One region of the Mesorhizobium sp. M0830 genome, then DNA from elsewhere that is predicted to be linked to it. Evidence: riboswitches for the same ligand, from Rfam matches in the RefSeq annotation. Region 1 holds a riboswitch; the other holds the start of a gene.
What was found. Region 1 has a riboswitch for cobalamin ahead of NKI20_RS04265 (DUF1636 family protein). Riboswitches for the same ligand answer to the same signal wherever they lie in the genome.

Region 1 (7,446 bases):
AGGGTGCCTGAACTGTCGTTCAATCCCATTCCAGCGCTCCTTTTTTCCATTCATACGCAAAGCCGATGGTCAGCACCGCCAGAAACACCATCATCGACCAGAAGCCGAGCATTCCGATCTTCGAGAACGACACCGCCCACGGAAAAAGGAAGGCCACTTCCAGGTCGAAGATGATGAACAGGATCGACACCAGGTAGAATCGGATGTCGAACTTCATGCGGGCGTCGTCGAACGAGTTGAAACCGCACTCGTAGGCGGAAAGCTTTTCGGGATCGGGGTTGCGGTAAGCCACCAGGAAGGGTGCGGCCAGCAGCGCCAGGCCGACAACCAGCGCCACGCCAATGAACAGGACGATGGGCAGGTATGAGCTCAAGAGTGCGTTCATGCTCGGCTTTCCGTTGGCGCCAATCCACGTTGATTACAGCACCGGACCCTAATGCGGAAGCGTGACAGTTTAACCGCTGAACCGTTTTAAGGGCCTATGCTGCAACGCGGCGAGGGTTAGCGCAGCACTTCCAGCGAAGCAAGTCAAACCTTGTTCAAAACACTGACCTGGACGGCTTATCGCGGCAAACTGGTCCGATCCGCTCCTGTTTGATTTCCTTCGCCTTTTACTCCACTTTTCTCTCCTGACATGGTTGCCGCCAAAACCCTGCTAGCATTGTCCGGAATCACCCATCATCGCCCTCAGAGTGACGCCTGCATGAAGGAAAAGATCTCGCTCCCCATGGCCCGGCGCATCGCGCTTGCCGCCCAAGGTTTTCTCGATCCCCGCCCAACAGCTACGCCCGACCGCCGCCATTTTGCCCGCGTGCTGGCTCGAACCGGTCTGCTGCAGATCGATTCCGTCAGCGCGGTGGTGCGCGCTCATTACATGCCGCTCTATTCGCGCCTTGGCCCTTACCCTCTCGCCTTGCTCGACAATGCGGCCGTGACGCGCAAGCGCACGGTCTTCGAATATTGGGCGCATGAGGCCTCTTTCCTGCCGGTCGAGACATATCCGCTGATGCGCTGGCGCATGCAACGGGCCGAGCGCGGCGACGAAATGTATCTGGGCCTCGCCAAATGGGGCCGCGAGCACGCCGCCTATGTCGAAGAGATCTACCGCCAGGTCGTCGAGCGCGGCCCGACCGCCGCCTCCGCGATCGAGGGCCAGAAGGGCTCGGGTGGCTGGTGGGGCTGGAGCCATGCCAAGCATGCCTTCGAATGGCTGTTCTGGCCGGACGCATCACCACGGCGCACCGTCGCGGTTTCGAACGCTTCTATGACCTGCCCGAGCGTGTGCTGCCGCAGGCGATCCTCGATCTTCCGGTTCCGGCCGCCGAGGACGCGCACCGCGAATTGCTGCGCATTTCCGCCCGAGCCCACGGCATCGCGACATCAGGCGATTTGCGCGACTATTTCCGCCTGTCGCCGGCCGACATGAAAGGCCGGCTGGAGGAACTGGTTGAAACAGGCGAATTGCTGCCGGTGCGCGTCGAAGGCTGGGACAAGCCCGCTTATCTTCACAAGGACGCCCGTCTGCCGCGCAAGATCGAGGCACGCACCCTGCTGGCGCCGTTCGATCCGGTGGTCTTCGAACGCTCGCGCACGGAGCGGCTGTTCGATTTCCACTACCGCATCGAAATCTACACTCCGGCCGACAAGCGGCAATACGGCTATTATGTCCTGCCGTTCCTGCTCGGCGACAGGATCGTCGCGCGCGTCGACCTCAAGGCCGACCGGCCGGCCAGTGCCCTGCGCGTCCATGCCGCCTATGCCGAGTCCGGCGCGCCGCCTGAAACCGCTGCTCAGCTCTTCGAGGAATTGAAGCAGATGCAGGGCTGGCTTGGCCTTGAGCGCATGGAAGTGACGCCCGCCGGTGACTTGGGTCCGGCGCTGGCCGCCATCGCCATGTCGTAAGCCGCGTTGACACCGCCGCCTGCAAAAGCCTAAATCCGGTACAGACGGTCTCTTCTCTTCAACGAGAGGAGCCAAGAGGGAATGCGGTGCGGGACGAAATCCCAAATCCGCGGCTGTCCCCGCAACTGTAAGCGAAGAGCCAAGGCCGAAAGCCACTGGGGTGATCCCGGGAAGGCGGCTACCCAAGGCGATGACCCGCGAGCCAGGAGACCTGCCGTCTGCGTCTATAGAATCCGATCGCCCGGCGGGTTTCCGGGCAAGGAGCACGATCTTTGGACCACGACAGCAGTTTTTCGGCTGGCACAGCGGATGTTTCGTCCGGCCATGATGATGCCTTGGCTGGCGTCACCGTGATCGTCTGCGCCTCCTGCCGCGATGAAACCGGCTCCGACGCCCATCCCCGCGCCGGCGAACTGCTGGCGGACGACACGCGACGCGCCGCGTCGGGCGACAACATTCGCATCGGCAGCGTCGAATGTCTCGGCAATTGCAAGCGGCGGCTCAGCGCCGCCATCCTGCGCGACGGGTGCTGGAGTTATGTCTTCGGCGACCTGACGGCAACCAGTGGCAGCGATCTCGTCACCGGCGCGAAGCTCTTCGCCACCTCGACCGACGGTTTGATCCCGTGGCGCGGCCGGCCCGATAGCCTGAAGCGCGGCCTTGTTGCCCGCATCCCTCCCCTCGACCTGTTGAAGGACTTGAAATGACTGCTTCCGTCTCCCGCGTCCCCTGCACCGTCGTCACCGGCTTTCTCGGCGCCGGCAAGACGACGCTGGTCCGCCATCTCCTGGAAAACGCCGGCGGCAAGCGCATTGCCATCATCGTCAACGAGTTCGGCGACATCGGCATCGACGGCGAGATCCTGAAGGGCTGCGGCATCGACACCTGCCCCGAGGAAAACATCGTCGAACTGGCCAATGGCTGCATCTGCTGCACCGTCGCCGACGATTTCGTGCCGGCGCTCGACCAGATCCTCGCGCTGACTCCGAAGGTCGACCACATCCTGATCGAGACTTCCGGCCTCGCTTTGCCCAAGCCGCTGGTCCAGGCTTTCCAGTGGCCGAGCGTGAAAAGCCGCGTGACCGTTGATGGCGTCATCGCCGTGGTCGACGGGCCGGCATTGGCCGAGGGACGCGTCGCCAACGACATGGACGCCTTGCAGGCGCAGCGCGCTCAGGATGAGACGCTCGACCACGACGATCCGGTCGAGGAGGTGTTCGAGGACCAGATCGCCTGTGCCGACCTGATCATCCTGTCGAAGAGCGACCTGATGGACGCCGCCGGCACCGCCCGCGCCAATGCCATCATTGGCGAACACTCCGCCCGCGCGGTGAAGATCGTGCCGACGTCACATGGCAAGGTGGATCCCTCCGTGCTGCTCGGCCTCGGTCTCGCCGTCGAGGACGATATCGAAAACCGCAAGTCTCATCACGACGGCGCGTTCGACCACGAGCATGACGACTTCGATACGTTCATCGTCGATATTGCCTCGATAGCCAATCCGGACGAACTGGCGAAACGCGTCGCCACGGCTGCCGAGGAAGAGAACGTGCTGCGCGTGAAGGGCTTCGTCGAGGTCGGCGGCAAGCCGATGCGGCTGCTGCTGCAGGCCGTCGGGCCGCGCGTCAACCACTACTATGACCGCGCCTGGACAGCGCAGGACGACCGCCGCTCGCGCCTTGTCGTCATCGGCCTCAAGGGGCTGAACCGCCCGGCTATCGAACGTATACTCGCCGGCTGATTTCGGACACAGGTTGCGATGCACATCCTAACCACGACATCCGCCTCGCTCGACGACCTCGCCGAGCCGGTCGATCTGCGGCAGACGCCGGCGGATATCGTGGCCCTGTCCTTCACCGACAGCGACCTCGCCGGACTGGCGGCAGCATGGAAGGCCGACGCCGACCGCCTGCCCTCGATGCGGCTGGCGGCTCTGCGCGACTTGCGCCATCCCATGTCCGTCGACCTCTGGGTCGACAGCGTCGCCCGTCACGCCAAGATCATCCTCGTCCGCATCCTCGGCGGCTACGACTGGTGGCGCTACGGCTGCGACCAGCTTGCCTCGACGGCGCGGGCGCGCGGTATAAAACTGGCGCTGCTGCCTGGCGAATGCCGCGACGAGGACCTAAGGCTGATCGAAGCCTCGACGCTGCCGCGCGAAGAACTCGACGGCTTGCTCGACTATTTCCGCGAGGGCGGCCCGGCGAATATGAGCGCGCTGGTGCGGAAGCTGGCAAGGTTAGCGGGACAGAATGAGCCTGTCGTCGAGCCGGTCGCGGTCCCGAAGGCTGGGTTTTACGAGCCCGCATGCGGAGTTGTGGAGAAGCCGGACGCATCGAGTGTTGGCGTTCCGTCACACCCCCCTCTGTCCTGCCGGACATCTCCCCCGCAAGGGGGGAGATCGGCTGTCACCAAAGCCGGCTCCTCATCTGCCCCGTCAGATAGGAATCTATCTCGGATATCCGCGATTGGCGAAATCCCTGATGACGGCGCAATCTCCCCCCTTGCGGGGGAGATGTCCGGCAGGACAGAGGGGGGTGTGACGGAACTCGACGTTGACAACGTCAACGCCCCAGTCGTGCCCATCCTGTTCTACCGCTCGATGCTGCTGGCCGCCGATGTCGCGCCCATCGACGCGCTGTTTGAGGCGCTGCGGCAGCGCGGCATCAACCCCGTCCCCATCTTCGTCTCCAGCCTCAAGGACCCAGCATCCCTGGCGTTCGTGGAAACGTCACTGGCCTTCCTGAAACCCGCCGCCATCATCACCGCTACCGCTTTCGCGTCCGGCGCGGAGCCCGGCATCGAAACCCTGTTCGACCGCGCCTGCGTGCCCGTCTTCCAGGTCATCGTCGCCACCACCCGACGCGATATCTGGGAAAACAACCAGCGCGGCCTGGCGCCCGCCGACCTCGCCATGCATGTCGTGCTGCCCGAACTCGACGGCCGCATCCTGGCCGGCGCCATTTCCTTCAAGGGCGAAAGCGAGATCGATCCCGCGCTTGGCCACCGCGCCTTCGCCAACCGACCTGAAGCGGATCGTGTGGCGCAGGTAGCTGATCGCGTTGCGGCCTTCATCCGCCTGCAGCAGACGCCACGCGCCGAGCGCAAGCTTGCCGTCCTGATCCCGGATTATCCGGTCGCCCCCGGCCGCACCGGCTACGCCGTCGGCCTCGACGTGCCGTCCAGCGTGCTGGCGATGCTGCATGACTTGAGCGAACAGGGCTATGGAGTTGAGGGGATTCCGGAGACGCCGCGTGGGTTGCTAGGGCTTCTTGAAGGTAGCAAAGATGGGCTGGGGCTGGAGGATTATCTGGACTTCTCCAAGAGCCTGCCGGCTGCGGCTGTCGCTGCCATGGAGGCGGCTTGGGGGAAGGCAGAAGGCGAGACAGGTTGGTGTGAGGCACCCCCCTCTGTCCTGCCGGACATCTCCCCCGCAAGGGGGGAGATTGAGCTGTCATCTGCGCTTCCGCCAATCTCAAACGTTGCAGGAACGGTGCAGGCGACGGCACTGCCAATCTCCCCCCTTGCGGGGGAGATGTCCGGCAGGACAGAGGGGGGTGCTCACGCGCCTACCTTCGCCAAATTCCCCTTCCGCGCCGCCACCTTCGGCAACGTCACCGTGGCACTCGCCCCAGACCGCGGCCGCTCCGCCGATCGCCGCGCCGACTATCACGACCCGACACTGCCGCCGCGCCATGCGCTGATCGCCTTCGGCCTGTGGCTGCGCAAATCGCTCGGCGTTCATGCGCTGGTCCATGTCGGCGCGCATGGCACGCTGGAATGGCTGCCGGGCAAGACGGTTGCGCTGTCGGAAAACTGCTTTCCCGAGATCGTCACCGGTCCCCTGCCCGTCATCTATCCCTTCATCGTCTCCAACCCTGGCGAAGCGGCGCAGGCCAAGCGGCGCATCGCCGCCGTCACCCTTGGCCATCTGCCGCCGCCGCTGACCGGCGCCGGCCTGGATGAAAATCAGCACAGGCTGGAAAGGCTGGTCGACGAATATGCCCAGGCCGACGGGCTCGACCGTCGCCGCCGCGACCGCCTGGCCAAGCTTATCGTCGACACAGCGCAAAAGACCGGCCTCGCCTCCGAAGCCGGCGTCGCCGGGACCGACGCGCCCGACGAAGCGCTGCGCCGCATCGATGCCTGGTTGTGTGACCTTAAGGATTTCGCCATCAAGGACGGGCTGCACATCTATGGCCGCGCCCCCGAGGACGAGCCCGATGCCATGCGCCGCCAAAGTGCTGACGCGGAGAAGGCGGCGCTGCTTGCCGCGCTCGATGGCCGCCACGTCAAGGCCGGTCCGGCCGGCGCGCCCGCGCGGGGACGCTCGGACGTCTTGCCCACCGGCCGCAACCTCTTCACGTCGGACCCGCGCACCATGCCGACGCCGACCGCCTATGATCTGGGCCGAGCGGCAGCGGAGGAGGTAGTACGCGGTTACATGCAATCGCATGGCGACTGGCCGCGCTCGCTGGTCATCGATCTCTGGGGCTCGGCTTCGCTGCGCACCGGCGGCGAGGAGATCGCGCAAGGGCTGGCGCTGATGGGCTGCCGGCCGCAATGGGACCCTGCGACCGGCCGTATCACCGGCATCGAAGTGCTGCCGCCGGCCACGCTTGGCCGCCCACGTGTCGACGTCACCTGGCGCATATCAGGCCTGTTTCGCGACATGTTCCCGACCCAGATCGCACTGATCGATGCCGCCGCCAACGCCGTTGCCGCGCGTGACGAGGAGGATTCGGAAAACCCGCTCGCGGCGAGGACCCGCGCCGATGGCAAGGTCAGCCCACGCATTTTCGGCACCTCGCCCGGCACCTATGGCGCCGGCGTCGAGGATCTTTTGTCCTCCGGCGATTGGGGAGTGCGCGAAGAGGTCGGCCGCGCCTATCTCGACGCGACCTCGCATGCCTATGGCGGCGCCGAGGGCGAAGGCATCTCGGCCCCTGGCGCCTTCGAGGGTCGCATCGCCGAAGCGGATCTTCTCGTCCACACCGGCGACGATCCAGGCCGCGACATTCTCGAAGGCTCCGCCGATGTCGCCTTCATCGGCGGCTTTTCGGCAGCCCTGGCAACGTTGGGCAGGAACGCCGACGTCATCGTGCTCGACACCACGGACCCGCAAAAGCCGAAGCCGCGCTCGGTTGGCGAGGCGGTGGCCCGCGTCGTGCGCGCCCGCGCCGTCAATCCGCGCTTCATATCGGGCCAGATGCGCCACGGCCCGCGTGGCGCCTCCGAATTCGCCGAAACGGTCGACCGGCTGGTCGGCTTCGCCGAAACCACTCATGCCATATCGGGAACGCTGATCGAGGCCGTTCACGATGCGTATGTCGGCAATCCAGCCGTCCGCGCCTTCATCCTGCGCGAGAACCCCGCCGCCGCAAAAATCATCGCCGAGCGCTTGCTGTCGGCGCGCCGGCGTGGCCTATGGCATCCCTTGCGCAATTCCATCGACGACGATCTCACGGCCCTGATTGCCGAGGCGGAAGCGCTTGGGGTGGCGGCATGAACGACTTCTCACGTCGTGGCGCCTGCCCCGCCCTG
Region 2 (7,446 bases), on a different contig from region 1:
GGGAACAATATCGAAACGTCCCGTCTTCCATTCGTGCTTGGCCTGCTCGATGCGTTCCTTCGACGATGAGACGAAATTCCACCAGATGTAGCGCTGCGAGCCGAGCGAAGCGCCGCCGAACAGCATGAAATGCGCGCCGGTCTGCGACGATACGACGATCTCGTCACCGGGCCGAAACACCAGCAGCCGTTCGGCCGGGAAAGCGTCGCCCGAGATCGAGACCTCGCCTTCCAGTGTGTAGATGGCTCGTTCTTCCGCATCGGCGGGGATCTTCACGCTGGCGCCTGGCGCCAGGCGCAGATCGGCATAGAGTGTCTCTGTGTCGGCCCTGACCGGGGATCGCAGCCCTTGGAAATCACCAATGGCAATGCGGCCGCTAACGCCCTCGGCGTCGATCTCGGGCAACCGGAGTGCTGTGGTGTTCTCGAAAACCGGGGCTACATCTTCCTTGCCGTCTGGCAGCGCCAACCAGGTCTGCAGGCCGGAAATCGACATCGGCGCACCGCGCATTTCTTCAGGGGTGCGCTCAGAATGGACGATGCCGCGGCCGGCGGTCATCAGGTTTACGTCACCGGGCTGGATGACCATTTCGGTGCCGAGTGAATCGCGATGCCTTATATTGCCGTCGAACAGATAGGTGACCGTCGACAGACCGATATGCGGATGCGGGCGTACGTCGAGCGCCTGGCCGGCGCGCAGGATGGCCGGGCCCATGCGGTCGAAGAAGATGAACGGGCCGACCAACCGCCTCTTGGCGGTCGGCAGGGCGCGGCGAACCTGGAAACCGCCAATATCCTTGGCGTTGGGGATGACCATCAGTTCGATCTGGTCGCTGGCGAAGGCGTCGCCGGCCCCTGGGTCTTTCCCCGGGAAGAAGCTCATGCACTCTCCTTGTCAGCGCCAGAGGCAGCCTGGACGCTTCAGGCAAACCGGATCGCCGATTTCGCCCTTAGTTTGGCCGCCACTTCCTCGCGATTGCGAGGATGCTGATGGGTTTCGAGTGAATCGAGCAGTTCGCGCGCCGATGCCGCGATGGCTTCGACCGCGTGGTCGAAGGCATGCTGGTTCTGCTTCGAAGGCCGCGTCGTTCCGCTCAGCTTGCGGACAAACTGAAGTGCCGCGTCGCGGACTTCGTCGTTGGTCGCGGGCGGATCAAAATTGAACAGGGTCTTGATGTTTCTGCACATCGTTTCCGTATCTCCTCTTGTCCTGAGCTGTTTCAATCAAGACGAACTCTATGCTCAATCATGATCGTGTCCAAAAAGTCGGTGAGACGGCTGCGTCCCTCAGTCCGCGTCGAGCGGCTCCGTTCCAACCGGCTTGCCGTCACGCGACAGCCTGATCTTCTCGACCTTGTCCTCGGCTGCCTTCAGCAGCCGGTCGCAATGCGCCTTCAGCGCTTCGCCGCGCTCATAGATCTTGATCGACTGATCGAGCGGCACGTCGCCACGCTCAAGATCATCGACGATCTTTTCCAGCGCGTCGAGTGCCTGTTCGAAGCTCATCGCCTTCACATCGTCGTTGGTCTCACCGGCCATCATTCATCCTTTCATCAGTCGCCCGACATGGGCGGCGACCGAAAATGCCAATCCCTGCAGATCGTAACCACCCTCGAGCAGGCTGACGAGCCGGTCGCCGCTGTGACGCGCGGCGCGCTGCATCAGCTGGCCGGTCGCCCAGTCGAAATCGTCCTCGGTCAGGTTGATCTCGGCCAGCGGATCGCGGTGATGTGCGTCGAACCCGGCCGAAATGATGATCAGGTCGGGCGCGAAATTGTCGAGCGCCGGCAGCACGCGTGACAGGAAGGCATCGCGAAACACCTCGCTGCCGGTCTGCGGCGCCAGCGGTACGTTGACGATGTTGCCGGCACCGGTTTCGTTCTTCGCGCCGGTGCCGGGGTAGAGCGGCATCTGGTGCGTCGAGCAATAGAGCACCGACGGATCGTCCCAGAAAATATCCTGCGTGCCGTTGCCGTGATGCACGTCCCAGTCGACGACGGCAACACGCTCGATACCATGCTTCTTCTGCGCATAACGCGCCGCGATCGCCGCCGTATTGAACAGACAAAAACCCATCGCCGTGGTTTTTTCGGCATGGTGGCCGGGCGGCCGCGCCGCGACGAAGACATTGTCGGCGCGGCCTGCAAAGACGTCGTCGACGGCTGCATTGGCCGCACCGATTGCGGTGATCGCCGCCTGCCAGCTCTTCGGGCTGGCGGTGGTGTCGGCATCGATGCGGGCGATTCCCTCGTCGGGAATGGCGGCGCGCACGCGGGCGACGAAATCGGCGGGATGAGCATAGAGGATGGTGGCCTCGTCGCCTTCCGGCGCCTGGATACGATCGAGCGCGGCAAAAGCCTCGTCGTCCAGCACGCGCTCGATGGCGCGCAAGCGGTCCGGCCGCTCGGGATGGCCGGGCGGCGTGAGGTGCTCAAGGAAGATCGGATGGGTATAGAGACGGGTAGCCATCGTCCTAATCTAGTGACCCGGATCGGCAAAGGCCATGCACGGGCGGCCGATGACTGGGGAAAATCGCGCCTGCGTCCATTCGCGTCGCTGCAGGCATTGGCGTCGTCCGCGCTTCGGCGTAAGGTCCGTGACACTGCCTGGTGCCCGCCGCAAGCGGGAGAATCGGGAACACGGTTGAATTCCGTGGCGTGCCCAACGCTGTAAGGGGGACCGCGCCGGTATATGCCACTGTCGATGACGGGAAGGCACCGGACGCGGGTTGATCCCGAGCCAGAAGACCGGCCTGGCAGGCATCGTCATCCGCATGGTCAGGCGGTTGGCATCGATTGCAATCGCAAGGGGACAAGCGATGCCGGAACACATGACCGCTGCTGTTGGCGATGGATTTGAGCAGAATGCGCGCGATGCGGTGTATCGCGCCATGTTCACGCGGCGCGACGTCCGCAGCCATTTCCTGCCCACCGGGCTCGACGATGAGGTGCTGGCGCGGCTGCTGCTTGCCGCCCATCACGCGCCGTCGGTCGGCTTCATGCAGCCTTGGAACTTCATCGTCATTCGCGATGCCGAGCGACGGGAAAAGGTGCGCGACCTGTTCCTGGCGGCGCGCCAGCAGGAACTGCCCGCCATTGCGGAAGAGCGGCAGGCGCTCTACCGCAAACTCAAGCTGGAAGGCATTTGCGAAAGCGCGCTCAACATCTGCATCACCTGCGATCGCGAGCGTTCGAAGGGTTCGCCACTGGGACGCTCGCACAATCCGGAGATGGACCTCTATAGCACGGTCTGCGCGGTGCAGAATTTCTGGCTGGCGGCGCGCGCCGAAGGCGTCGGTGTCGGCTGGGTCAGCATCATCGAGGCGCAAGCGCTGAAAGGCCTGCTTTCTATTCCGGAGCATGTGACCCCGGTCGCCTATCTCTGCGTCGGCCGCGTCTCGGAGTTCGCGCCAAAACCTGACCTTGAAACGCATGGCTGGGGACGGCGGCTGCCGCTGCCGGAACTGATCATGAGCGAGACGTTTTCCGGGCAAGGTGAAGTGCTGCTCAAATCGACCGTGGCGCGCCTCAACACCGTTTCTGCCGCGCCGTCGAGCCCTCGCTGATCAGGGTGTCGCGCCGGCCGGTCCCCAGCGCGAGCCGCCAAAGGAGGCCAGCGCCTTGTCCTTGAGTTCCCTGAACTTCGACGACGCCTCCGCCAGCCGGGTGTCCCAGGCCGGATCTGGCACCTGGCCCGCGATGGTCTTGAAATAGACCTGCATCAGGCAAGCGATGGCGAAGGGCTCGATGAACGCCGCCTTGAAGGCCCAGGCGAAGACGATGGCTAGCACGAAGGCCCAGCCCGCCAATTGCCCTGGCATCAGGAAAAGAATGGCGGCGGCCGGCGCCAGCATCAGCAGGAAGATAACGAAGGATACGCCCCACATGATGACCGCCAGCCAGACGGCGTTCTTGACCATCACCTTGCCGTTCTGGGCATAGAGCACGACGCCTTGGCGCGCCGTCTCGAACGGCGAGGACGAATTGATGCGAATGTTGTAGCCGAGGATGATCTCGTCGACATAGGTCAGCGACAGGCGGATCACCGTGTTGATGAAGGAGACCAGACCGCTCAAACCCGGGATCGGCAGGAAGGCGGCGATGCCGCCGAGCAGGCCGGTGATGGCCCGGATGGCGCCCTTGACCAGCTGATCGACGACGAAAAGGATGTTGGCCTCGGCAAAACGCTGGGTGACGATATCCTTGGCGTAGGCGATCTGGTCCTGGCCGCCGGGAATGTCACGGCCGTCGATCAGATGGACCATCACGGCGATGTGGCCGGCCTTGACGACATAGAGGATGTATTCGCGGATCCAGTAGACGGCGATCGAGACGATGCCGAAACCGACCACCCCGCCCCACAAGGCAAAGGACATCGGCCCGTCGGGATCGGTGGAGATGTGGCCGACGCCATAGCCGACGGAGGCGCCCGTGCCGGTCGCCATGATGTAGGCCAGTGTGATGCCGAAATAGACGATCATGCGAAAGACAATGAACGGCCAGGTCCGCATCATGATGGACACCGACCTGCCGATATCGAAATCCCACATGCCCCGAATCTCCCCCTCAGAGGTGGTGAAAGAGGATGGACCCAACCCGGCGATTGTCAATTGCCGGCCGCGGCGCCGGGCCACCGATGGGATTTCAGTTCGGTTGCGAACCTGGCCTTTTGAGTAGGCCTTCGAGCAGTTGCTTGAACGCCACCACCACCTTCTTCGACGTCGCTTCGGGGTCGTTCGAATTGGCGATCCGTTGCGCCGCCTGGCTGCTCGCCCCATTGATCAGCCGCGAGGCAGTTTCGGGGTCGAGGCTGGAGACTACGACCCCCTCCTCCTGAAGCGCCGTCAGATGGCCGGTCATTGAAGCGATGCACGCATTGGCGTTCGGCCATTGTGCCGGATCCCCCAGAACGGCCGGGCCATCCCGGAACATGATGCGCTGGATTTCCGGCTCCAATGCCATCTCAATATAGGTCGTGCATTCGTCGACAAAATGCTGCCAGCGGGTCGGCGCTCTCGACGCGACCTCATCGATGCGTGCCGCCATCTCGCCGTCGATTTCGGTGATGACCGCCTGCAGCAGGCCCTTCTTGTCGCCGAAATGATGATAGAGCGCGCCGCGAGTCAGCCCGGCCGATGCGGTGAAATCATCCATCGAGGCTTCGGCATAGCCGATCGTGCCGAAAGCATGGCGGGCTGCCGCGATCAGCTTGGCACGCGTCTCGGCAATCATCTCCTTGCGGGGTTTGTGCATGGCTCCTGGCCCTATCCACATACGAACCGTATGCCAATTGACATACGCGGCGTATGCTCTATTTAACATTCATACGCATCGTATGTAATTGTCGAATCGTGCTTTGTCGAGGAACCAACCCATGCAAAATCCCTATTCGGAGATCTTTCGTGCCCCCGGAACCAAGGGCTTTGCCGCCGCGGGCTTCATAGCGCGCCTGCCGATCGCCATGGCGCCAATCGGTATCGTGGCAATGCTGTCGCAGACGCGCGGCGAATATTGGCTGGCCGGCGCCGTCGCCGCGACATTCGCGCTCGCCAACGCTTTCCTGGCGCCGCAGATATCGAGACTGGTGGATCGCCTTGGCCAGACGCGGATCGTAGTGCCCACCACCATCATTTCGGTGCTGGCTTTCGTCGTATTGGTTGCGGCCGCCAACCAAGACTGGCCGGTGTGGATGCTGTTCGTGTCGGCACTGCTGGCGGCGGCGATGCCAAGCATCCCGGCAATGGTGCGCGCGCGCTGGACCGAAATTTTTCGCGGGCGGCCTCAGATGAACACCGCGTTCGCCTTCGAGTCGGCGGCCGACGAACTGGTCTACATAGCCGGGGCATCGCTGTCGGTGGGCTTGAGTGCCGCCCTGTTCCCGGAAGCGGGCATGGTGGCGAGCACGTTGTTTCTCGCATTCGGATCGATCGCCTTCATCCTGCAACGCTCGACCGAGCCGCAAGTGCGACCGGTGGAACAGGGCTCTGGCGGCTCCGCAATCCGCCTGCGACCGGTTCAGATCATCACCTTCGCCCTGATCTTCGTCGGCGCAACCTTCGCGACGACGGAAGTGAGCACCGTCGCGATCACCAAAGAGCTTGGGCAACCGGCGGCCGCCAGCTTGGTCATCGGCGTCTATGCGCTCGGGTCGTTCGTACTGGGCATCATCGTCGGCGCGCTCAACCTGCAAGCACCGCTGCAACGCCAGTTGGCCATCGCAGTCGCCCTCGTCGCGCTTGGCACGCTGCTGCCGCTTACCGCCGACACGGTGCCTCTGCTGGCATTGACCGTGTTCATCAGCGGCGTTGCGATCTCGCCGACCTTCATAACCGCCTTCGGCCTGATTGAACGACACGTGCCGGAAGCAATGCTGACCGAAGGCATCACCTGGGTGATGACCGGCATCGGCATCGGCATGGCTCTTGGTTCCTTCGCCGCCGGTGCGGTGGTGGACGCATTCGGCGCTCAGAACGGGTTCTGGGTCTCGGTTGCTTCAGGCACAATCGCGCTGGCCACGGTGCTGCTTGGCCAGCGCAGCCTTGCTACGCGAGAATGTGACATGGACGGGTGCGAAACCGCCGCCATTCCTGCGGAATGATCGACGGGCCTGGGTTAAGGCCGGGAGCTACCGGCCAGCGCTCAGAGAATCTCGGTCTTGGCGATATGGATGCCAAAACCTTCGAGGCCGACATAGTGTCGTTCGCGCGAGGCAATCAAATTGATCGAGGAAATGCCGAGATCCTTGAGGATTTGCGCACCGAGCCCGATCTCACGCCACTCGTTTTCGCGGCGGCGCGCCTCTTCATGATCCTCGCGGTCGCCGCTCGCCGGCCGCTTGCGCTCCTGGTGGGCGACGCCGACGGAGCCCTCGCGCAGATAGACGATGACGCCGCGCCTGCGCTCGCCCATCGCCTTCATGATGGCGTCGAGGCGATGGCTGGTGCCGAAGACGTCGGTCACCACATCCTCGGAATGCAAGCGCACAGGCACCTCTTCCCCATCGCGGATATCGCCGAAGACGACGGCGACGTGATGCATGGAGTCCCATGGCAGCGTGTAGGTGAAGACCTGCGCCTTGCCGCCGAGCGTGTCGATTTCCGAGCAGGCGACGCGTTCGACCAGCGTTTCCTTGCGCTGCCGATATCCGATGAGGTCGGCGACCGAAACCTGCTTCAGGCCATGCTCTTCGGCGAAAGCCTGCACCTGCGGGCCGCGCTTGACGGTGCCGTCGTCATTGACCAGTTCGGAAATGACGCCGATCGGCGGCAGGCCGGCGAGCTTGCACAAATCGACCGCCGCTTCGGTATGGCCCGAACGCATCAGGACGCCACCTTCGCGCGCGATCAGCGGAAAGATGTGGCCTGGCCGGACGAAATCGGAGGCGCCGACATTGCCGTTGGCGAGGTTGCGCACGGTCAGCGTGCGGTCGTCGGCCGAAATGCCCGTGG

Region 2: it holds a riboswitch for cobalamin, as region 1 does, so the genes downstream of both, bluB (5,6-dimethylbenzimidazole synthase) here and NKI20_RS04265 (DUF1636 family protein) in region 1, are expected to answer to the same signal.

Annotation. Positions count from the first base shown of each region.
Region 1 is NZ_JAMYOR010000004.1:89,665-97,110, forward strand. It holds gene NKI20_RS04245 (NuoB/complex I 20 kDa subunit family protein) at 1-29, opposite strand, end outside; gene NKI20_RS04250 (NADH-quinone oxidoreductase subunit A) at 20-385, opposite strand; partial or broken gene NKI20_RS04260 (winged helix-turn-helix domain-containing protein) at 875-1,902, shown strand; cobalamin riboswitch at 1,931-2,135, shown strand; gene NKI20_RS04265 (DUF1636 family protein) at 2,175-2,609, shown strand; gene cobW (cobalamin biosynthesis protein CobW) at 2,606-3,643, shown strand; gene NKI20_RS04275 (cobaltochelatase subunit CobN) at 3,662-7,411, shown strand; gene cobG (precorrin-3B synthase) at 7,408-7,446, shown strand, end outside.
Region 2 is NZ_JAMYOR010000018.1:97,788-105,233, forward strand. It holds gene NKI20_RS13780 (pirin family protein) at 1-882, opposite strand, end outside; gene NKI20_RS13785 (DUF2277 domain-containing protein) at 921-1,187, opposite strand; gene NKI20_RS13790 (exodeoxyribonuclease VII small subunit) at 1,287-1,538, opposite strand; gene NKI20_RS13795 (histone deacetylase family protein) at 1,542-2,468, opposite strand; cobalamin riboswitch at 2,590-2,769, shown strand; gene bluB (5,6-dimethylbenzimidazole synthase) at 2,818-3,564, shown strand; gene NKI20_RS13805 (hypothetical protein) at 3,565-4,548, opposite strand; gene NKI20_RS13810 (TetR/AcrR family transcriptional regulator) at 4,643-5,251, opposite strand; gene NKI20_RS13815 (MFS transporter) at 5,373-6,596, shown strand; gene ribB (3,4-dihydroxy-2-butanone-4-phosphate synthase) at 6,638-7,446, opposite strand, start outside.